DNA from 4 places in the Siphonobacter sp. BAB-5385 genome. Region 2 is predicted to be linked to each of the others. Evidence: riboswitches for the same ligand, from Rfam matches in the RefSeq annotation. Region 2 holds a riboswitch; each other region holds the start of a gene.
What was found. A riboswitch is a leader RNA that binds a small molecule or an ion and turns the genes downstream of it on or off. The one in region 2 is predicted to bind cobalamin.
Positions count from the first base shown of each region.

Region 1: another riboswitch for cobalamin. It lies ahead of BWI93_RS23125 (cobyrinate a,c-diamide synthase); the one in region 2 lies ahead of BWI93_RS02635 (TonB-dependent receptor).
Region 3: another riboswitch for cobalamin. It lies ahead of metE (5-methyltetrahydropteroyltriglutamate--homocysteine S-methyltransferase); the one in region 2 lies ahead of BWI93_RS02635 (TonB-dependent receptor).
Region 4: another riboswitch for cobalamin. It lies ahead of BWI93_RS23320 (cytochrome c biogenesis protein CcdA); the one in region 2 lies ahead of BWI93_RS02635 (TonB-dependent receptor).

Region 1 covers NZ_NMPS01000220.1:71,914-77,815, forward strand. Annotated here, with positions in the region: gene BWI93_RS29140 (cobaltochelatase subunit CobN) at 1-1,533, opposite strand, end outside; gene BWI93_RS23125 (cobyrinate a,c-diamide synthase) at 1,526-2,860, opposite strand; cobalamin riboswitch at 2,966-3,242, opposite strand; gene BWI93_RS23130 (Hsp20/alpha crystallin family protein) at 3,492-3,935, shown strand; gene BWI93_RS29805 (hypothetical protein) at 4,214-4,648, shown strand; gene BWI93_RS29810 (sugar phosphate isomerase/epimerase family protein) at 4,558-5,067, shown strand; gene BWI93_RS23140 (alpha-L-rhamnosidase C-terminal domain-containing protein) at 5,137-5,902, opposite strand, start outside.
Region 2 covers NZ_NMPS01000031.1:163,803-169,704, forward strand. Annotated here, with positions in the region: gene BWI93_RS02630 (PepSY domain-containing protein) at 1-405, opposite strand, end outside; gene BWI93_RS02635 (TonB-dependent receptor) at 452-2,644, opposite strand; cobalamin riboswitch at 2,986-3,245, opposite strand; gene BWI93_RS02640 (helix-turn-helix domain-containing protein) at 3,547-3,888, opposite strand; gene BWI93_RS02645 (alpha/beta fold hydrolase) at 4,010-4,441, shown strand; gene BWI93_RS02650 (hypothetical protein) at 4,417-4,758, shown strand; gene BWI93_RS02655 (hypothetical protein) at 5,023-5,283, opposite strand; gene BWI93_RS02660 (hypothetical protein) at 5,291-5,545, opposite strand; gene BWI93_RS02665 (S8 family serine peptidase) at 5,623-5,902, opposite strand, start outside.
Region 3 covers NZ_NMPS01000206.1:4,302-10,203, reverse strand. Annotated here, with positions in the region: gene metE (5-methyltetrahydropteroyltriglutamate--homocysteine S-methyltransferase) at 1-1,805, opposite strand, end outside; cobalamin riboswitch at 2,036-2,251, opposite strand; gene pgk (phosphoglycerate kinase) at 2,514-3,701, shown strand; gene BWI93_RS20295 (PolC-type DNA polymerase III) at 3,773-4,396, opposite strand; gene BWI93_RS20290 (FUSC family protein) at 4,618-5,175, shown strand; gene BWI93_RS20285 (SDR family NAD(P)-dependent oxidoreductase) at 5,475-5,902, shown strand, end outside.
Region 4 covers NZ_NMPS01000220.1:115,576-121,477, forward strand. Annotated here, with positions in the region: gene BWI93_RS23300 (acyl-CoA desaturase) at 1-239, shown strand, start outside; gene BWI93_RS29145 (hypothetical protein) at 304-438, shown strand; gene BWI93_RS23305 (glycosyltransferase family 1 protein) at 636-1,721, shown strand; gene BWI93_RS29150 (hypothetical protein) at 1,741-1,866, opposite strand; gene BWI93_RS23315 (hypothetical protein) at 2,616-3,164, shown strand; cobalamin riboswitch at 3,226-3,482, shown strand; gene BWI93_RS23320 (cytochrome c biogenesis protein CcdA) at 3,591-4,220, shown strand; gene BWI93_RS23325 (TonB-dependent receptor) at 4,261-5,902, shown strand, end outside.

The DNA of each region.
Region 1 (5,902 bases), on a different contig from region 2:
CGAATTGGTAAAAATGAAGGCGACTCGTTTCTGAGCGTTCGGCGTATGCCGAAGTCGGGCCAGTCGCTGAGCAATTCCGGTTACCCGCTCGATGCGATCGGGGACAGGCTCATACGCCGTGGTATCGCCGTTTTTTTCCTTGAAAGAAATGGGAACGGTGATGATACGCCCGTCAAATTCGGGAATGGCGACGTTCATGGCCGTATCCAGGGGTGTCAGGCCGCGACTCGATAATTCCCAGGGCACACGACTCATTCCACTCGTGATGGCCTGTAAAATCGGTACATCGAGCTGACGTAAAGCCCCGGACGAACCCTGCTGATCGGCATCCGTCATGGCATAGGAAACCGTATTGATCAGCGTATCAATGGCCACGCCTGTCGTTCGATCAAAAAACTGAAAGGCCTGCGGGCAGCCCGTTCCGGGATGAATCGCTTTCAAGGAAGAAGTATACACTGCCAGGGCATTGATCTGGCGATCTTCCAGTGAACGAATCAAGGCATCGACGAAAGCCGTGTTCCCACTGATCCAGTGCGAACGGTAAAAGGTAATCCCGACCGTCGGTTGCCGGGGATCGTAATGTTTTTGCCAGTCGCTCAGTTCCGCATTTTCGGGTAAGTCGGGATGGTAAAGGCCGTGTTCGGGCAGCGTCTGGGGCAGGTCGGCTCCGTACCCCGTCAGCAACAGGTGATCGGAAAGGTAGTACAGCAGCGACGTAAAATTCCCCGCTCCGCCCGCCTGCACGTAGGACAAGGCATCCTGCTGAATGGCTGGAGATACCGTAGAAACCGCCGCAAATTCGGGGTTTAGTTCGCCCGTACCGCTGATGACAATCAAATGCTGCTGATTCTGCTGGGCCCGCTTCACCAGTTCATGAAAACCCGGTACGCTACTGGGCCGTCCGTGAATTCGCAGAATAATCACCTGAGCCGCTCCAATCTCCCGCTCCAGCAACTGAGCCATGTGAGCCTCGGTCTTGATCGCCAGTAAACTCAGGCCCAGTACTTTGGGAAAATCGTCGGGTAAACTGATCCGGCTGAGGGTCAGCAAATCCGTATCGGCGTGCGTCAGAAACACGATTCCATCGGTGGGCGAGGGCGTTTCTCCGCGTAGGGTAGCGGTTTCCGAGCCTTTCCAGGTGTAATACTGAAAGACAAATTCGGCCAGTTCGGCGGGCGGACTCAGGAAGCAGTCGGCGGCCAGCATGCGATCAATGTAATCGAAAATGGCTTTGATGTGCCATTCGCTATTGACCGAATGAAACCAGACCGAATGCCCGTCGAAAAGCAACGTAGCCACGTTCGCCAGCGTGCAGGGGCCCAGGCAGCCGCCTTTGGTCAAGTGAACCTGATTCCGCATTTTTCGGCGGAGCCATTCGTTTTTGTAGACGTCAACCAGTACCGGGGCGTACCCGCGGTCGGTTCGCCCGCAGCAGCAGGCATTATAGCAGTAGGACAAATGTCCCCGCCGCTGGACCAGATTAATGGCTTTTCCGTCGGGTCGCATGACCCGTTGCCGTTTGATTTCAGCCATGTTGATGCGTGGAAAGGGAAGTAGAAAGCGTACGAAGCAGATCCGTCAGCCACGTTGGGCCATCGCCCCAGTATAAGTGTACGTACGAAGCCAGGGTATTTTGTACGCGGTAGATTTTAGTCCCGACTTCCAGACCCCGGGCATTGCGGACCGGAGCCAGGGAAGCAAACTCTTCCGCTTCCTGTAAGGTAGAGTAATGAAACTCGTGACCTTTCAGTAAGGTATTTTGAAAGTGAATTTGTCGATAACCCAGGGTCAGCTTCGCGTGTTGCAGACTCGTTGAAAAGGGAAACACCCCCGCCATCGGATAGCTGTGACCTTCCGCATCGGTTAACTGCCGGCCCAGGTACATCAACCCGCCACATTCCGCGTAGGCGTATCCGCCGTTCTGGCAATACGCTCGCACGCTTTCCCGAAAGGACGTATTGGCACTCAGGGCCTGAGCGTGCAATTCAGGGTAGCCACCGGGCAGGTACAAGAGATGCGTTTCGGGCAGCTCGCTATCCCGTAGCGGACTTACGTACTGTACTTCCGCCAGGGCTTCCAGCACCGCTAGATTTTGGTGATACTGAAATGAAAACGCTTCATCCCGGGCGATAGTCACCTTACAGGCCGTACGATGGGACAAGGCTTGAGCTAGGGGAGCCTCTTCATTGGTTTTAGTAAGGGCTAAGAGCCGATCCAGGTTAATGGTCTGCGGAATCTTCCGGGCGATGGCTTCGATGATTCGCTCGTAGTCGATCTCCGAAGACGTACGTAACCCGAGGTGACGCGATGGAATGGTAAAATCGGGATGGGTAGGGAAATAGCCCAGACAGGGCAACCCTACATCCTGACAGGCTTCTTCCAGAAAACGGAAATGCGAGGCCGTCTGTACACCATTGAAAAGGACGCCGGCGATTTGTATGCCCGCGTAAAAATGCCTGAAGCCGTACAGGAGTGGTGCTGCCGAGTACGCCATTGCCTTGGCCTGTACCACCAGGATGATGGGTATACCCAGGCATTCGGCCAGCGAGGCCGTACTTGCCTGCATCCGGTCGGCTCCGTCGAACAGGCCCATCACACCTTCGGTAACGGCCACATCCGCTCCGGAACGGTACGTTTGATAAAGCGTTTTCAGGTGTTCGGGGGAGGCCATAAACAGATCCAGATTGATACTGGCTCGTCCGGCGGCCGTACGATGGTGCTGACTATCAATGTAGTCGGGCCCGCACTTGAAGGGCTGAACCGTTAGGCCCCGGTGTCGCAAAGCCCGCAACAGACCCAGCGTAAGCGTCGTCTTACCCGAACCACTGTGCGGAGCCGCAATGAGAAAATGACTGGCCATGAAAGAATAAGCTGGCCTTCCTGAAAAAGACAAAAAAGAAGAATCGGAGACGTGTACACCCCTCCGGCAAACCTACTTCTGATTTCCGCCTTAGTCCGTGAAAGCGTGTAACCGATACAAAAAGGCAGGTCTCCTGGCTCGTTTCCTTCCCAAGGCCTTCCCATACGCGAGGTACAGTGGCTTCTCTAAAGAAAGTTTACAGTAGTCGGTTTTCCGTTTACAGTTGATTAGTGAAGTATTTTACTCCTGAAAACTGAAAACAGTAAGCTGAAAACTGAAAAACATACAGTTGCACGACAGCTCGTGATTTAAACCGCATCGGCGGTCCGCACGATTCCCTATTCATCCGCGGTTAAGCAGAACCTTTTCGGGGACGAAGATACGTTGCTTTGCTTGCCTTTCAGTAGGATAAACCCTGGGATTCGTCCCCAATGGTTGGGATAGTAGTAAGATTATTGAATCCGTTAACTGTCAAAAGGAAAGATTACCTAGTGAAAATTTGACAGTTTTCGCTGACAAAAGGTAAGAAAAACAATTTTGGCATGCCCGTTTAAAAGAGCGGAAGTGATGAAGAAATGTCTTCATTACATTCGTTTGATCAACTTTTAAAAAGGAGGTAACTATGTCACTCATGAGAAAAAAGGATGAGCTGTTTCCCAGCTTCCCCAGCTTTTTTGATGATTTCCTAGGTCGCGACCTTTTCAATTGGAATCAATCGCATTTTTCATCGACGGGTACGACCGTTCCGGCGGTGAATATTCGCGAAACCGCCGATGCGTTTGAAGTCGAAATGGCTTCTCCGGGGATGAGAAAAGAAGATTTTCACATCCAGCTTGACGGAAATACGCTGAAGATTTCCTCTCAAAAGCAATCGGTAACGGAAGACAAAAAAGAAGAACACTACTCCCGCCGGGAGTTTAGCTACCAGTCTTTTGAGCGGACCTTTGTTCTGCCGAAAGATGTCGTCAATGAAGAAGGCATCCAGGCCCGCTACGAAAATGGACTGCTGCATCTGACCATTCCTAAACGGGAAGAGGTAAAACAGAAAACTCCCCGGTTGATTAGTATTCAGTAATTACTGCGATACTTCACTTTTGAAAGGACTGCTTTAGAAGCAGTCCTTTTGTGTATAAGGGGCTATTGAGGGGGTAGGAAGCCTTTTTAATTGTGGTTTGACGAGCGTCTGTGACGCTTGTCAATGCGTTCTACAAGGCAAAGCTTTGCGACAGTTCCTAGATACAAAAGGATTACTCCCGAAGCAGACAAACCAGCAACGAACTTTCCTGCTAGAACGAAAACCACTCGATCCACAAGGAGTGTATCTTTGAATACAAATCTTATCTAAATCTTTCTATGAAAGTATTCTTTGTCCGCACACTTCTGATGGCTCTGCTGGGGCTGGAAGTCACCTTTGCCCAAAGTAATAAACCTTTATACACTTTTCCTATTGGGGTTCAGGCGTATACGTATCGCAATGAATTTGCGAAAGACGTGGAGAAAACGCTGGATCTGATTGCCTCGCTGGGCATTACGGAAATCGAGGGAAATACGCCGAAAGGTCTGACTCCGGAAGCGTACAAGCAGATGCTTCAGAAGCGGAAGCTTACCATACCCGCCACAGGAGCTTCGTACGAGGAGCTGGTGAGTGACCCTCAGAGTGTTATCAAACAGGCAAAAGCCCTGGCTCCCGGTACGTTATGGTCGCCTGGATTCCGCATCAGGGAGCATTCAACATCGATCATGCGAAAAAAGCCGTCGAAGATTTTAACAAAGCGGGCAAAGTACTGAAAGCTGCGGGTTTAACTTTCTGTTACCACAACCACGGCTACGAGTTTAGCCCTTACGTACAGGGAACGTTGTTTGATTACCTCGTCAAAAACACCAATCCGTCGGATGTTTCCTTTGAGCTGGATGTTCTATGGGCTCAACACGGCGGGGCCGACCCCGTGGCTTTGCTCAAAAAATACGGCAAACGGTTTCAGTTGATTCACCTGAAAGACCTTAAGAAAGGAGTAAAAGGAGACTTTACGGGATCAACCCCGCTGGAAAACGACGTAGCCTTAGGAACAGGACAGATCGACATTCCCGGCGTTATTAGAGAGGCCAAGCGGCTGGGCATTCGCCATTACTTTATTGAGGATGAAAGTCCGAGTATCGCTCAGCAGGTGCCTCAAAGCATTGCGTACCTGAAAGGATTAAAAGAATAAAAATGCCTTGATAGAAAAGCCCCCCGCTTAAAAATCAGCTTTTAAGTGGGGGCTTTTTGTCTAAATACCTTATAACTCAAGTACCTGAGATCCTTCCTGAAGGGGATAGACTTTGCCCTTCCAGTAGAAAGTGCCACTCGTCGCCGGAGGAAGGGTGATGCGGGCGGTTAACTTGCCTTGTGCGTTTAAGGTATACTGCGTTTTGATCGTCCCTGCGGGGTGGGGCATACTCCCCGAAGCTTCTTTCAGGGTACCTAAGGCCGGAGCAATCCTTATTTTCTTAAAACCTGCCGCCTCGGAATCAATGCCGAGTACGATGCGGTAAAACTCGATATTCGGACTCGAACCCCAGGCGTGGCAGTCCGACCGGGACGGTTCGGGCATTTCGGCCCAGGTCGTCAGGCCCAGTCCCATCTGATCCTGCCAGAGTTGCAGATGATTCAACAGAAGATCACCCAGTCCGGCTTTGCTCAGGGCCTGATTCACGTAGTAGCGAAAGTAAATGGTGGTTTGCGTCAAACTGCGATCCGAAAGTACCGTTTGCATCACCTGCTTGGCCTGATCTGCTTCAACCACACCCGCGAGTACCGCCAGAGCATTGACGTGCTGGGAATACGAACGCTGCGTTTTTGTATCCGCTAGTAGCCCTTTTCCCGGGTTCCAGTAATGCTGATAAATGGCTTTCTTCAGGTTCGTTTGTAGCGTCTGGTAATGCTGAGCCAAAGCGGGCAGGCCCAGGTTTTGTTCGAGTTCAGCGGCCATTTGCAGGGACATCAGGTACAGCAAATCCTGAAAAGCTGAATCACCGTCTTTTTCGCGGGGCGGTTCGCCGTAA
Region 2 (5,902 bases):
TAATTTTTCAACCTGCTGTACCCCCGCATGGGACCAGTGCTGAGCCAATTGACGAGCAAAGCTTTCACTGGCATAGGGCAAAATAGCCGGGTTATCCGCGTAGATACTAAGCTGGCGGTTTTGTAGGGTAACGATCCGATATACGGGCCGATTCAGTACCATACCTAAGCGAATGGATTTGATGGAATCCGTTACTCCTGCTCTAGTAATCGCTTCTGCCGGCGTTAACAGGCAGGTTGTCAAATCAATCGGAGGCGTTTGTTGCAGCTTCTGGTGTGATTTGAGCGTCGGATACGACACGTACATCATCATCAGTCCCGACAGAAACCAGACCAGAAACAGTAGACTCAAGGCAAATCCCAGGTAGCGATGAACGAGCCGAATGGCTTTAATGACTGTTTTCACGAAAGATATACAAAGCCGCAGACTCCAAAAGTCCGCGGCTGAAAGGTTAAAGTTGGTAACTAAGCGTCAGCAGGTAATTACGGGTGGCTCCGGGATAAAACTGCCGGGTTAAGATCACGTTGGTGAAATAGCGTTCGTTAAACAGGTTATTCACATTCGCCCGAATGCCCACGCGGTTCAGCTGATACCCAAGGGCCACATCGACGGTTCGATAGGACGGCAAAACGTACGTATTCGCCGAGTTGGCGAAGGCTTCGCTTTGATAGTTGAAGCCCACCCCGGCATTCAGCCCTTTCAAGGTTTTTTGCTGAACCGTGTAGTTTAGCCAGGCATTTACCAGATGCTTCGGAGCCAGTACCGCCGTTTTACCCGCCACGGGGTTTACCTCCGCACTGGCGTAGGGTAAATACTGGGCTTTGGTGAAGGTATAACCCACCGTCAAATCAAGGCCCGCGACGGGATTGCCCTGAGCCTCCACTTCGAAGCCTCTCGATTCCGCCGAACCTACGCGTTTGAACACGCCACCGGGCAGACCTTCCACCTGATTGTCTTTTCGCATGTAGTACACCGAAGCCGAAGCGGCAAATTTTGATGACAGCTCCAGTCGGGAGCCCACTTCAGCCTGATAACCCGTTTCTGGATCGAACGTCTCCCCATTTGGAGCTACCCGGCGAGAGGGTTTGAAATACGTTGAGTACGAGGCGTAAACGGATAAAGGTTCAATGGGCTGATAGACTAGGCCCAGCCGATAGGTCAGGGCATTCCGGGCTATGGTTGATTTCGCTCCGTAGTTGGTTACCCGGCGGTCTTTGTCCACCTGATCGGTGTAATATTCGCCTTTGAATACATCGTAACGCAACCCGACTAATGCCTTGATTTTCTCGGAAAACCGGATGAAATCCTGTAAGTATATTCCGTGTACCGTTTCATCCGTAGCCCGGTAATAGGTATCGTAGTAATCGATATATCCCTGGTTTTCAATCGGGTTTTGTACGGGAATGGTTGCTCCTTTGCCGGGACCAAAAATCGTACCGTTATACGTTTTACGGTCCAGTACGCTAAGCGAATACCCCAGCAAAATCTTCTGCGAAACCTTGGCGGTGTTGAGATCGTAGGTCAGCTCCAGCTGATTTTGTAAGGGCTTGGTGAGGTGATTGAAGTAGTAGGGAAACGAGCGGGTAATGGAATCCCGCCGGGTATTGAGCGTCAGTTCTTCCGTTGAAAAATAATCGATGTTATCGTCCGAATACGAGAGCTGATTGGAAAGTTTCAGGTTGGCCATAAGCTGCCGCACGTAGCGAAACTGAACATCCGTTCGCGTATGCTTTAAAAAATCAGCGGGGTCGTTGTAACGCGTCATTAGATCCATGCCGGGAACCAGCACGCCGCCCGCCAAAACGGGAATACCCGAATCCGTGCGGTACACATCTTTATTGGCTCCTAACGACAAATAAAAGTAGTCCTTGCGGGTGGGTGTATATTCCAGGGCCACGTAGGCATTGTTAGTAGAGATACCCGCCTGCCGGAAACCATCGGTATTCGACACCCCGAAATCCATCCGGTACCGAAGCTTCGGGTTGATCGAACCACCCGCACCAGCCCGCATCCGACGGGTATTGAAACTCCCGTAAGTCGCGGAAAAATTAGCCCTGAAATCGGCCGTAGGCTGTTTCCGCACGATGTTGATGATACCACCCAGAGCCGAGTGCCCAAAGAGGACGGAAGCCGGGCCTTTCAGTACTTCGATGCGTTCGACGTTGGCTAAATTCGTGTTGGGGGCACTGGTGGAAATGTTATGTCGCTCATCCCGAACGCCATCCATCAGTACCACGAAATTGCTGAACCCGCGAATGGTGAAGTGCTGAAAACCGCCGTAGGTGTTGTTGGAACGAACGCCCGTAGTATTTTTCATGGCATCCCCCAGATCATCAATGCCGCGTTGCTCGATGGTTTTTGAGCTGACCGAGCTGGTAGACAAAGGCAGATCCCGCAGCGGAACATCGATTTTGTTAATCGCCGAAAAGGAGCGGTTTCGCTGACTGGTTACCGTCACGACCGAAAGCTCGTGGGTTTTCTGGTTAAGCTGATAATGCAGGGGCAGGGTTTCGCCGGCTTTGACCTGTACCTGAACCTGACGCACTTCGTACCCGATACCGCTCAGCGTGAGGGTATACGCTCCCGCCGGAATTGCCTGCAACTTAAAACTGCCGTCGGCCTGGGTGATTGCTCCCAGGCCCATAGGTCCAGACGAATAGAAATGCCGGGTATGGGTTCCTGGGTTTCCGTTTCAATTCGCCCTTCCAGCGAACCGTTTTTGTGTTGCGGGAATGCCTTTAAGAGTACACCGCAGAGGAGTACCCAGGTGGTAAAAAGGGCTTTGCTACTTAATCGTGAAGTAGAAATGGGGAGCATAACTTTTAACTAAAAGGTTAAAAGTTCTTCGCTTGCGTTCTCGCTAATGATGAGACAGGAATACAGAGGAAATCAGGAAAGCTTACGCACGGGCATACGCATATCGGCACAGTGGTGCCCCTACAACAAAGCAAAGCTCCCCTTGATAACGCTCTAAACCGTGAAAGCATGATCAGCTAAGAAAAAGGCAGGTCTCCTGACTTGTTCCATTTCAGACGCCTTCCCATACCGAATGATACAGTGGCTCAGTTGTCTGAAACGTGTGCAGTGTACAGTTTTCCGTTTACAGTTTTCAATTATACAAGTATTGAAAACGGAAACGGTCAACCGCAAACTGCGTAGAACTTACAGTTGCACGACAGCTCGTGATTTACACACGATTCCCTATTAATCTGTCTTTCGACAGAACCTTTTTCCGTGGAATAAGAAGTAAAGAACTTGAATGAGGCCGCGAAGGTAGGCTAAAAATGATAGATTAAAGAAGGAAGAGGTAACATTACCTAATGTCCTTGTTCAACCTTACTCAGGTTTAGCCCGATTAACTACGGTTTAGCCAGGCCCTGCAAAAGAGGAAAGTCAATAGGAAGGCTTCTATCGTTTTACCCGCCGAGCGGCTAATTTAGGCGTTTGCAGCCATTTCAGTGTCGCTCCTGTTTTCAGCTCTTAAACCCGTCCCTGACTCCAAGGATTGGTAGAGACGATTCAGTATAGAAGTGAAGGTAACGCTTCTTATTTGCCCACAATCTCTTTTCTGAAATGCTTCCCCCAGTTGCGTAATTCGACCAACAGGTCTTTCATGGACAGGCCCAGAGGGGTCAGAGCGTATTCTACCGTGACGGGCATACTATCATACAGCGTACGGGTAATGAGCTGATTTTCTTCCAGTGCCTTTAGTTCCTGCGAAAGCATTTTGGGCGAGATCTCCGGAATATCCCGCTGGATTTCACCGAAGCGTTTGTTGCCATACGTCAGGGAGATGATAATGGGAATCCGCCATTTGCCCTGAATGACTTCCATGGCATCTTTGGCTACTTTCAATTCATACTGGCAAGCGGGTTCGGTGCTTTTCATGTTTGGTAATGGTTCATACGTACTTACTCCCAGGTAACTACTTACCCACAGGTAACAGCTATCTTTTCGAAAGTGAATGTAGCTAGTTTTGTCGCATTCACATTATTGAACAAGATCATTCATGAAAAATCTGTTTTTTCTACTCGCGTTTCTAGTATCCACCGTCAGTCTGGCCCAGTCACGTACGCCACGAACCTTTCTGCTCGTGCACGGGGCCTGGTCGGGTGGATGGGATTACGCTAAAGTGGATGCCTTACTAACGGCTAAAGGGGATAAAGTCTACCGACCAACGCTTACGGGTTTGGGCGAACGCGTGCATTTGTCCAATGCCAACGTCAACCTCAGTACATACATCTCCGATATTGTCAATGTGATCCGGTTTGAAGACCTGCACAACGTAATTCTCGTCGGACATAGTTACGGCGGCATGGTCATAGCGGGCGTGGCGGAGCAGGTACCCGACCGCATCCGTCAACTCGTGTACCTGGACGCAATGGTACCCAATGATGGGGAAAGTGCCAGGGATGTGTGTGGTCCGATCTGGGACGCCTGATGGTATCGCACATCAAAGACAGCGTGATGACCTATCCCTTCGGTCCTACCAAACCCACGCCGCCCATGGACGTACCTCAGCCCATTAAAACTTATACGGAGCCGCTAAGAATTAGCAATCCACGGGTTAAATACATTCCAACTGCTTTCATTGTCATGACGAAAAACGGCAAAAGTGATAGCCATACGGACGCCATGGGCCTAAGTCGGGCCAGGGCCAGAAACTGGAAGATTTACCCCTTCGAAGGCGGCCATTACTCCATGCGGGAACAACCCGAAAATCTGGTAAAAAAACTGGAGCTGGTACTGGGGAAGTAATGGCTGAGGATTCGTTCGTAACTGTATCTTGAGTATTAATCAGTTATGAAGCATTTCCTTCAATTCCTCAGGAATATATAGGAGTCAAGTACTCCGGAAAACCTTTCAGAGATCGAGTCTTAGGTTGTGTTTTATTAAACGACGAGGGCAGGAACGGATGCAATCCATTCCTGCCCAACCGATCGAACCTACGGCTCTCGACAGAATTCTAAGAACCATACAGAATCGTTGAAAAACTCAGGTACTATCCGCAAAAACGCTAATTTAGTCGAGTCGGACTGTACCCGCAGAGGTCCCCATCGGCTCCTCCGCAGTTGACGGACGGGGAGCGTTTTCAATGGCCTCCAATAGCCAGACGGGAGGTTCCCCGGCTGGCTGGTCGCCCGAGGTCGTAGTCGTACCGGTATTACTGCTCGCGGGATCTGTTCCCTGGGGCTCTCCGCCGGCGTAACTCGGCGTTGAGTCCGACGTTACTGAGCCGGGAACGACTTCGGTTTTGGGATCTACTTCAATGGTTATTTTCATGGCGATGCTAGTTCAAAACCGCGTACCGGGCCTCGATATTGACGGGTACGTTGGTCAGATTTTTGATTAATACCCAATAGGTTACGTACGTGGCGTTAGCCCGTTCTACGCGGGTTTCCCATTCCACCTGGGGGGCTCCAGTCCGTGGTGACGTAGGTACCACATGCCAGATGACGTGCCAGCTAGCCGGCCAGTTGAACGTATACCACTGGGCGGAGGCATTGGCCGCTACCGTACCCGTAAATTGAACACCAACTCTCATGATCGTGAAGGTTTGAAATAAGGTTAAGAAAAATTTGTATCCGGGTTATCAGACCCCATTGTTTCAGCAGGTTGAGACTACCAGCCCAGTACCGTAAACCTCCCTTCAAAATTCAGGGGCCGGTTACTGAGATTGGTTACATTGAGCCAATAGGTAATGAAGCCATCCGAAGCCCGCTCTACCTGCGTTTTGATTTTAAGCTGCGGAGCACCGGGTACCGGCGTAGTAGGAACGGCCGTCCATACGACGTGCCAGTGAGCGGGCCAATTGAACGTATACCAGCGACCTGTAGCATTGGCCCCCAAACTGCCCGTAAACTGCACGCCCGACCAGGTATTGGTTTGTAAGACGAGCGGA
Region 3 (5,902 bases), on a different contig from region 2:
TCCAGTTCCTGTACCTCATCCCGAATCGCTAAGGCAATCTGGAAGGCCGTATCCTTACGTGGCTGATCATCCCGGACAAAGGACCATTGCAGGATCGTGACCGGACCCGTCAACATCCCTTTCATATATTTCTCGGTTTTCGATTGAGCGAAGGTCGTCCAGCGTACCGTCATGGCTTCGGGACGTTCTACGTCACCGTAAATAATCGGTGGCTTCACGCAACGACTGCCGTAACTCTGTACCCAGCCGTTTTGGGTGAATACGTAGCCCGTCAGTTGCTCACCGAAGTACTCCACCATGTCGTTACGCTCGAACTCGCCGTGTACCAGCACGTCCAGCCCTACTTCCTCCTGCCAGCGAATGGACCTTTCGATTTCGGTTTCTACAAACGCTTCGTATTCAGCCTGGCTTACTTCGCCTTTCTTATACTTCGCTCGCCATTGCCGCACCTCGTCGGTTTGGGGAAAGGAACCAATGGTAGTCGTGGGGAAGAGTGGTAATTGCAGACTTTCTCCCTGAATTTGCTGACGAATAGCAAAGGTACTATACCGCTCAAAATCATCCGTTTGCACGGCCTGTACCCGCGTTTTAACGGCAGTTTTGTGAATCAGCGGACTCGTCCGGCGACTTTCCAGAGCCACCTGATTTTCCAGCAGTAATCCCTGAGCTTCTCCCTTGGCCAGACGTCCCAGCGTCACTACTTCACCGAGTTTCTGCTTGGCAAAGGCCATCCAGTTTTTGATTTCCGGCGTCAGTACGGCGTCGTTTTTCTCTAGATCCAGGTCATACGGCACGTGCAGCAGGGAGCAGGACGGAGCAATCCAGACGCGATCTTTACCCAGTACGTCCACCGCTCGCTGAATGAACGTCAACGATTGCGTAAAGTCATTTTTCCAGACGTTTCGTCCATCTACTACGCCCAGCGAAAGGATTCGTTGCGAAGTGACAAAACTGGTATCGGCCAGCATGGCTTCCAGTTGTTCGTTGCCCCGTACCAAATCCACGTGCAAAGCCGCTACGGGCAGTTGCAGGGTCAGAGCCAGGTTGGGCTGTATGCTTTCAAAATACGTGGCAACCAGCAAGGACAGCTGAGGTACTGCCCGAGCCAGGTATTCGTAGGCCTGTTGAAAAGCGATTTGCTCATTCTCGGATAAGTCCAGCGTCAGGCAGGGTTCGTCGAGCTGTACCCAGGTCGTACCTCGGGTAGCCAGTTCGCGTAGTACGTCGGCGTACACGGGCAACAAGGGTTCGAGCAGATCAATGCGATGGAAACCCGCTTCTTTTTCTTTGCCCAGCAACAGAAACGATACGGGGCCAAGCAGGACGGGCTTCGTCAGAATACCCATTTGCTTGGCATCCTCAAAGTCGTGAATGATTTTGTCGGAATACCGTTTAAACTGCTGATTTTTCAGAAATTCCGGAACGATGTAATGGTAATTAGTATCAAACCATTTCGTCATTTCCATCGCCTTGATGTCCAGCCCATTCTGCTGAATACCCCGGGCCATAGCGAAGTAGATTTCCAGCTCGCGATTACTCTTGCCGTCAATCAGCGACTGGTAACGCTCGGGTACCGCTCCTACCATCAGGGCCGTATCCAGTACCTGATCGTAAAATGAAAAGTCGTTGGAAGGAATCCACTGGATACCCGCTTCCTGTTGCGTTTGCCAGTTTTGCCGACGGACCTGCCGTCCGGCCCAGAGGAGTTCGTCTTTGGAGATTTTTCCGGCCCAGAATTGTTCGCTGGCCCATTTCAGTTCGCGTTTGCTGCCCACACGGGGGTAGCCCAGGTTGTGCGTAACCATGTTGTTTGTGTTAAAAAAGGGTTTGAAAAAACGCCTCTGAAACACCCAACCCGCCAAAAAAGGTGAATTGTTACGAATGCTTAGGCATACGATCTCCGGCTCACGTTCGTCGCTGAACGTCAGAAGAAGAATACACGTTTTCGACCCCGCTCTGAGCATCAGAACCGGGCGAAGAAACGCCTACAACATTTGTAAAATCAATGCGTGCATCAGGCCTTAGTCGTGAAGGCATGACCATTGAGAAGGTTGGCAAGTCTCCTGGCTTGTACCATGCTGGCCCCCCTTCTCATTCCTCGCGGAACAATGGGAAATTTGGGTAGCACGTGTTTCGCTGCGGCGAAACGGGTACTTACAGTAGCACGTCTGCTCGTGATTTACACACGATTCCTTTTTCATTCCTTGGGGAGCGAAGACCTCCCCACGAAACCAACCATCCGATTGACGGGCATTACAAAGAACGCCGCAAATATAGAGCATAGTTTTTTTAAATACGGAAGCAGAATCTTTTTTAGAAACGACAACGGCCCGCGTACCCAGACTTGCAGCGTATATCTTTTTAGCAAACTTTTAAGAGGTTTCGCTTAAAAACTCGTCAGGTTTAGGGAAGTTTGGCCGAATTTCTAAATTTGTTCCGTTCTTGACTAACGCTTCAGAACTTTGTTACCGCGTGGTCTTACCATTACTCATTTAAACTTCTGATTCTATCTGATGAAGACGCTGAACCAGTACAATTTCGCCGGAAAAAAGGCACTTGTCCGCGTAGATTTCAATGTCCCTTTGAATGACCGCTATGAAATTACTGACGATACCCGCATCAAAGCTACGATCCCCACGATTCAGAAAATTCTGAACGACGGTGGTTCGGTAATCCTGATGTCGCACCTGGGTCGTCCGAAAGATGGTCCTACCGAAAAATATTCGCTCAAACACCTGGTTAATGCCCTGTCGCTGATTTTCAACCGTCCGGTAAAATTTGCCGATGATGCCATTGGTCAGCAGGCTGTAGATCAGGCCGCTAACTTACAGCCCGGTGAAATCCTGCTGCTGGAAAACCTCCGTTTCTACAAAGAAGAAGAAAAAGGAGATGTAGCTTTTGCCGAGAAATTGTCTCGCCTGGGTGATGTTTGGGTAAACGATGCTTTTGGTACAGCTCACCGGGCCCACGCGTCAACGGCGGTAATCGGTCAGTTCTTTACTGACAAAGTAAGCGGTTACGTCATGCAAGCCGAACTTGACAACGCTCAACGGATTCTGGATAATGTAGAGCGTCCGTACACGGCGATCATGGGTGGAGCGAAAATCTCCGATAAAATTCTGGTGATCGAACGCCTGCTGGATAAAGTGGATACGCTGATTCTGGGTGGCGGTATGACCTACACCTTCACGAAAGCCTTGGGTGGACAAATCGGAAATTCCATCCACGAAGACGACAAAATGGAGCTGGCTCTGGAGCTGATTGAAAAAGCGAAAGAAAAAGGTGTAAACCTGCTGATGCCGCTGGATACGGTGATTGCCGATAAGTTTTCCAACGACGCCACCAAAACGACGGTTCCCGCCGGTCAAATTCCCGAGGGCTGGGAAGGTCTGGACATTGGACACCAGTCGATCGTAGTATTCAAAGAAGCCATCCTGAATTCGAAGACGATTCTCTGGAACGGCCCCATGGGCGTATTTGAATTCCCGAACTTTGCTGTAGGTACCAACGCCATTGCGGAGTACGTAGTAACGGCAACCGAAGAAAACGGAGCCTTCTCACTCATCGGTGGTGGTGATTCCGCTTCTGCGGTAAACAATGCCGGATACGGTGACCGCGTAAGCTACGTATCGACGGGTGGTGGAGCTCTGCTCGAATACATGGAAGGCAAAACGCTTCCCGGTGTAGCCGCTCTGGATTAATTTCCTGAAGCTATACCCAAACGACAAAGAGCCGATCCCGTGGGATCGGCTCTTTGTCGTTTATTGCTTGCTTACTCGGCCAGCTTAAACTTTTTCGCCAGAGCAAACACTTCTTTGAACGATTTCGTAGTCAGCTGAGCGTCTTCGAGGGCATTGTGAAATTCGGCGTCTTCCCGTTCCAGTCCAAAATAACCCGCAATGGCTTTCAGACTTAGCGACTTGGGTACAGGTTTGCCATTGGCTTTCAGTACTTCAAAGGTGAAATAGCCGAGCGTATGCAGATCCAGCAGTTTGTTGGAATACGGCCATTTAATTTTCTCTTCCCGGTAGGCGTACCGCAGGAAATTAATATCGTTGATGACGGATTGTCCGCTAATGATAACATCCCGCAGATACTGGGAATTATCCAGCGTCTGGGTACGGCCCCGGAGGCGACCGAGCTTTTCCAGTATCCACTCTTCAAATTGTGGGATGACGTCGTAAATCATGGGAGCGTCGTCGAGATCGCTCAGACTCAGACCGTGAATTTTGGCTGAATATTCCGAGAAAGCTTCTTCGTTTTCCGGATAGACATTCGACAGGTACGTTCCCAGTTCATTCCAGTCATCATCGCACAAAACGGCTCCAATTTGTATGATTTCATTCCAGCCGGGTTCACCTCCGGTCATTTCCAGGTCTAAAACAAGATAAGGCATCGGTTCAAGTTGAGTAGAATTCAAAGATAAGGCAACAGCCCTATTATTCACCGGATTTCGATTCAGGAATCCGTAAACCAGTCATTCCGGGAATTTTGTTCAAATGATTGCGTAGATTATTAGAATAGTACAAAAATATTCAAAACTCTTCAGGCTATTTGTGCGTTAATTTTATAGAAGCCATTAAAGTACGACCGTTTGGTCACAGCCCGAAAAGTACCATGATCTATAAAACACTTATCAACCCCAAGAAACGAATCATTGAGCTTGAAAAAACAATTTTAGATGAAATCGAGCTCAAAAAGACTACTTTTTTATACGCATTCCGGATTTTGTTCGGAGCAGCCATTGCCTGGATGTTACTCGATTTACTGCATATCGAGAAAAAAGAATGGGCACTTATTTCAGTAGCCATCGTCTCCGAGCCTGATTTTGGTGATCTACGTCGCAATACGATTTCCAGGATTATTAATACTATTAGCGGCTGTCTGATTGGTATTGTTTTTATCGTCCTGACGGGTGTTAATATCTTTTCCCTCTTTCTAGCCATTGCGGTAGCCATCTTCATGGGTACACTCATCAAACGGTATCCTTCTAGCTGGAAACTGGCTCCCTCTACGGTAATTGCTGTCATGACGCCAGCGATTTTTCAGCAAGCTTCCTGGCAGGATGCTCTTGAAATTGCCCTTCTCCGTACCTCGGAAGTAACCTTGGGCTGTATTGTCGCCTTTCTGGTCGGCTGGTTTTTCTCCGTGGTAAAGCGGAAGTTTAATTTCTAGGTTTCGGTTCCAGGCCAGGGGTCGAAGCCCCTGGTTACAACAGGGGCCACCCCTTCGGGGTTTACCGGGACGCTGAAATCCTTCGGTAGTGTCAAACTTCTGAAACCTTTCAAACGTTAAACGATCCCTACAAGGCCTTTGGTAACGGACCAGCCCCGCCTGCCTTTTATATGTATTTTCTTCTATCCATTCTTTTTTCCAGGAATTACACGAAACTTGTGGCCGCAGTAAAAATGCCGATCTAAATAGGGTATTACCGCCCTCGATCTGGTCTTTTCTTACAAAAACCAACAACAAGGATGAGTGTATTTAGTCTTGCCGGAAAAACGGCGGCCATTACCGGCGGTGGCAGTGGTATTGGCCGGGCCATTAGTGTCGAATTTGCCAGTCAGGGTGCTCATGTACATATTCTGGATCTGAGTGCGGAAGGGGCTCAGGCGACGGCTCAGGAAATTGAGTCAGCCGGTGGTAAGGTAACCGTACACGCCGTCAACGTAACGAATCAGGGCGAAGTACTGGCCGTTTTCGAGGCCATTGGCTCGCTCGACATTCTGGTCAACAACGCGGGTATCGCCCACGTCGGTAATCTGGAAAAAACGACCGAAGCGGACCTCGACCGTATCTACAATGTTAATGTCAAGGGAGCGTATAACAGCCTCTTTGCCGCCGTGCCAAAAATGAAGGCTAAGGGCGGTGGCGTCATTCTGAACCTGGCGTCCATTGCGGC
Region 4 (5,902 bases), on a different contig from region 2:
GCACCACGGCGAATTTTGCTCCGCGTTCGGCGGTGGCTGCCTTTTTCTGCGGTGGCCTGAACCGTCAGATTGAACACCATTTGTTCCCGAAAGTATGTCACATTCATTATCCGGCTCTTACTCATCTGGTTAAGCAAACGGCCGCAGATTTTGACCTGCCGTATCTGGAAAATCGAAGCTTCTTTTCGGCTTTGCACTCCCATTACCGTTTACTAAAACTACTAGGGCGTCCGGCCTGATCCCGTACCAGCGGAAGCCTGACCCTGCCGTAGGGATTTTTTGCTCACCTATAAATGAAAAACCATGTTACAAATCGCCCAGTCCGTAGGTTGTGTTGTTGCTTATCTGCTTGTAAAGATGGATTGGAATAGTCTTCGCGAGCGTACATTCCGACCCGTACTCATTCCGGATCGCATCCGGATGAGCTGGAATAAATAGCAGCTATAGTCGCGTAATGTCCCGGTTCGTGCAGGAGTAACCTCTTGTACGGACCGGGATTATTTTTTGCCCGAAAACCAGAACGCCGTAGCTGGGCATAGGCCAATAAAAAGCCCACGTGGCGTTTTTTTACTACCTTGCTTTTTTTTGAGTTCAATCGTGTTCCAGGGCGGGTATGGAAGAAACCCACAGAAGGGATGAGTAGAAAAATTTTAGTTACCGCCGATCAGATTGCTACATCGAGCACAGGTTTGTATCATTTTGCCTTCGAACTGATTAAACAGCTTCAGGTACATCAGACCGACGAGCTGGATTTACAATACCTGATCCCCCGGTCATTTACGAAAATAAAGCCCTTTGGGGAGGCCCATTACCGAACCCGGGGTGTGCTTACGAATTTGCGGTGGAAGAGTATTCCGGAGTTTGATCTGATACATTTTACGCAGCAAAATCCGACGCTGCTCAAGCCCCATAAAATCATTGGTCGGAAAATCCTGACCATTCATGATTTAAATTATCGCTACGAATATCCCGTTGATTCGGCTCCTTACCGGCATTTTCAGGCTCAAACTCGCCGGTACCTGGATCAGGTGGATGCCATTACCACCATTTCTCAGTACGCGGCCCGTGATATTGCCGAACACCTGCAGTACCCACTTGATCAGATTCGGGTCATTTATAATGGCGTAAACGTATCGACTATCCCGGCGGAAGAGCTGGCACGGCACCAGCCCGGTTTCCGGCCTGAACGCCCTTTTTTATTCACCGTCGGGACGGTCATGGCGAAGAAAAACTTCCATGTTTTGCCAGCCATGCTGGCTAATCTGGACTACGACCTGATCATAGCCGGTCGAATCGACGACCATAGTCTGGAGTACTACAAACTGATCAAACGGGAGTGTGAACGCTTTGGGATTGCCCCCGGACGCGTGCATCTGCTGGGCGAAACGTCAGAGATTGATAAACACTGGTACTACCAGCACTGCAGTGCTTTTGTGTTTCCTTCAATTGCTGAGGGCTTTGGACTGCCGGTTCTCGAAGCCTTTAGCTACGAAAAGCCCACGTTTTTATCCACGCATACGGCCTTGCCAGAAGTAGGCGGGGAAGCGGCGTACTACTTTGACAGTTTTCACCCCGATCGCATGAGTGAAGTAGTGAAGCAGGGACTAACCGATTTTCCGTATTCGAATAAAATTCAACTGGCTCGGGATCGGGTGACTGAATTTTCCTGGGAGAAAGCTGCTCAGGCGTATCTGGCGTTGTATAAGGAGATACTTCGGTAATGATTCGCCGGGAGGCTGATTAGATGGCCCGGCGAATCCACACACTCAGATAGTAGCCCCAGATCAAGGCCAGGATTACAATCACCGCGTAGGTGATAATCCACGCCCAGTTCCAGGAGGACATCTTTTCAAATAGTTTTTTCATTCGTACATGCAGCGTAACAAACGTAGCGACAGACGCGACATTCGACCCCGCAATATAAGCCCCGCTTTTTAATGCGAAAGGCCAAAAATTGATTTCTTGGGGCTTTTTCTGCGATTTCACTGCTTTTAAACGAGATACGTAAGGCCTTTTATTACCCGGGAAAACGACCCGAACAGTCGTCAATAACCTGAGGTTTTAGATTAATACTGGTACTAAATCTCGTAAAATCAGTCGCTTACTTATCAAAAGAAAGCTTTAGCGATTTAAAGATTAGGTTTGTAATAAAAAAGCTAGCTATTTGGTGGCGTAAACACTTTACGTTCGGGGCCCTAGCGGTTTAATAAAGGGTGCCGCGAAACTTTGGTTATAGTAAACCCTAACTGGTCTCTGGTTAGGGTTTATCATTAGGAAAAGTGTGTAGAAAATAGAAGTAGTAAACCAAAAAAAACTCCCCCATGAAGCACGAGAGAGTTTTGTGTTCAACCTTCAACCTATCTACTTCAAAAGTACAGTCTACAGCCCTTAAACAGCAGTTTATTCTACGAATCGCAGGCTTTTTGCTTCCAATCGTACCTTCTGCTCGTTAAGCGTTTGGAGGGCATTACGAGTGGCCAGGGGCGGCACGGTTGTAACGGGATTATTCCCCCTTTACAACGTCTAAATTCAGGTCTATTTCCCCGGTTACTTCCCGGTTTAAAACTATTCCGTTACTTTGTTATAAAGGTTGGTAAAGAAACCTTTTGATGCCTATGAAAGCGTTTCGTTTATGGGGTGGATTACTTCTTTTGCTGGGACTCCTATACGGCGTTCAATACGTCTATCATCGCTGGCAACGGCCCTGGGCTTACGACTCGGCAACGCCCCGGCTGGTAGGGCACTGGTTCGGACCGTTTAAAGATCCCGATGGCGTTCCAAAAACACTTGAGCTGGAAATTTTTGAACCAGAAGTGGACTGGTTGTATCGGCGACGCCATCGGAAAAATGATCAAAATTTTAAAGGACTGGCCCGGGTAAAAAGCCGACTGGGTATGGAACAATACCGAGTTGAAGGGGTCATCCGGAATACAAAGCAGCAGACCCTGAACCGTATTACCTTTTTATTTCAGGACGAACAAACCCGGCTGCGTAATAATTTTAATCTGATGACTGCAGAGGAAGGCGGTAACTGGGAATCTGAAGCCCTGACCCTGACGCTTACGTTCCGGTATATCACCGAACGTGGAAGTGCCTTCTCCAGCAGCAATGATCTTCGTTATACAACGACGGTTCCGGTCCGTCTGAAACGGATGAACCCGTAACCCTGAAGTAATATTGAGCGGAAAAAATAGGCTTGGCTCTGTTGAATCCTGCAAATTGTCGTACTTTCGCGGCTCAATTGGTGCCCAGTGGATCACTCATTGGGCTTAAAAGGGAATCCGGTGTAACTCCGGAGCAGTACCCGCTGCTGTAAGTTCCGAACGAGTCTAGTGTTTTGAGTTTAGAGTGCAAAACAACTCTAAACCCCAAACTCAAAACTCCCAACGTTTCTCAACGATACAAACCACTGTGCTTTCAAGCATGGGAAGGGGTTGAGAAAGGAACGAGCCAGAAGACCTGCCATTGAAATCATACCAACGTGCTTTCGGGAAGAAAAGCAGGAGGCTAGCCTAATCGGTGAGGAGACGCTTGCGTCATCCTCTAGCTTTGTTTTCCCGTAAGCAATAGAATCCATCCGGGAAAACGACATGATTCATCCTTTACTGCTCGATTCGTTCGTACTGGGCATTCAGCACTCCTTCGAACCCGACCACCTGGCGGCTGTTTCCGTCCTGACCAGTGAAAAAAAGAAAGGTCAGCTGTGGCGGGTAGCCTGGCGGTCTTCGCACTGGGCGTTAGGGCACGCTTTTTCACTCATTCTCTTTGCCTGCCTGATCTTACTGCTTAAATCCCAGCTATCTCTGGAAGTTGCCTCCTGGGTTGAATACGTGGTAGGGCCATTAATGATCTATCTGGGCATTGTTGCCATTCGTAGAAACTTCAAAAATGACCTGGTACGCCCAACGGATGCATCCAACGCGGCAGCTACGCCATTAAACCGCTCCTTCGGCGTGGGAATGATTCACGGACTGGCGGGTACCGGAGGGGCCTGTACAGTTGCCCTTACGCTGGCAGCTAAAGACGCTTCTACCGCTGTCTGGATCATCATCATTCAAAGCCTGAGTATTCTGCTGGCTATGACTGTCTATGGTTGCGTTTTTGCCTTTTCACTACAAAAAGTAGCCCAGCGAACGGAACGTGTGCTTCGCTGGATGAATTATGTCATTGGCTTTTTTTCGATTGCAGTGGGCATCCTCACGCTAATTGACTCATTCTAGGTTATTGCTTTCGTATTCGTTTACTCTCTATTACTCATTCATGTTTTCTTCCCCCCAGAAAAAAGCCCTTTGGGCCAGTATGCTTTTATTGCCTGGACTGGCTTACGCTCAAACACCAGCGGATTCGGTGTACGCCCTTCAACCCATCGTGGTGACGGCGACCCGCTCGGAGGCTACTTTAGCCGAGGTGCCCCGCAGTTTACGCGTGATTACCCGTCAGGACATCGCTTTAACTCCCGCCAACGATTTGACGGATATTGCCAAGAAAACCGCTGGCGTACACGTCATTCAGTATCCGAACCTTTCTTCGGGTATCGGAATTCGCGGCTTTCGGCCCCAGTTTTCGGGATTGAATCAACGCACGCTCTTACTGATTGATGGCCGCCCGGCGGGGGCTACTAACCTTTCGACGATCTCTCTCAATGGCGTTGAACGCATTGAGGTACTGAAAGGCCCCGCCTCAGCTTTGTACGGATCGCAGGCCATGGGCGGCGTGATTAACGTCATCACCCGCCGATCCCAGGGAACGCCTCAGGGATCCGCGTATGTGGAGTACGGTAGTTTCAAAACCCTGCAGGCCGGTCTGCAAACGGGTGGCAATCTAACCAAACAGCTGGATTACGATTTGTCCTTTGCCTACTTTCAGCGGGCCAATGATTATAAAATCGGGAAGAATAACTGGTTACGCAATGCCTTCGATTTTCGCAATGCGGTCAAACATTACGCTAACCAACCGGATGTGGAGGTCGATGACCGTACTGGCGATGGTCAAACCCGACCGTATACGCAGCTGAGTTACTATACCGGAGCCTTGCGACTGGGCTATCAACTGAGTTCGAAATGGAGGCTGGACGTTCGCGGCGAAACCTTTCAGGCCCGGAATGTACAGTCGCCCGGCGATATTGCTTACGGCATCACGGAATCCAGCAGTAAGGACGTCGAGCGGGCCTCGGGTGAAGTCGCTTTGTCGGGGAATCTGGGGGCCCATCAGCCGAGTCTGAAAGTGTTCACCGCGGATGAATCGAACACGAATTATACCCTCAATGCTTCCGGCAAACCGGTGGTTCCGTACCGTTCCAATCGTACCGCCAACGCCTGGACGGGCGTACAGGTCAAGGATGTATGGACTTTGGGGCAGCATTCCCTGGTCGTAGGCTACGATTACCTGAAGGCTTCGACCAAAGGCCGTCGCTGGGCAGACTTAACCACGGAACGGGCTCCTACGCAGCCGAATTACGCGTTGATTTCTTCGGCCTTTTACGCTCAGGCCAATTTGAAATGGGGCAAATTGACGCTTCAACCCGGTCTGCGATTTGATCAGATTACCTTTGATGTACAGACCACGCCCTTGTTGACGACCTACCAGCCGGGTAAAAAGACGAACCCGTTTCTGAGTCCCAGTGTAGCCGCCGGGTACGAGATTCTGGAAAATTTACGGATAAAAGCCAGCGTAGGACGAGCCTTCGTTACGCCGGATGCCTACAACGTAGCCGGATACTCCGAAGCTCGTACGACGGCTGGAAAAATTGCGGTGACGAGCGGTAATCCCGATTTGAAGAATGAAAGCAGCTGGAGTCAGGAAGTAGGGATTTCCTTCGAAAAAAGTGGCTTCTACGCCAATGCCACCTATTTTGCTACGCAGGTGAAAGACCGGATTGCCCGACTGGTGACGGCGGTGAACG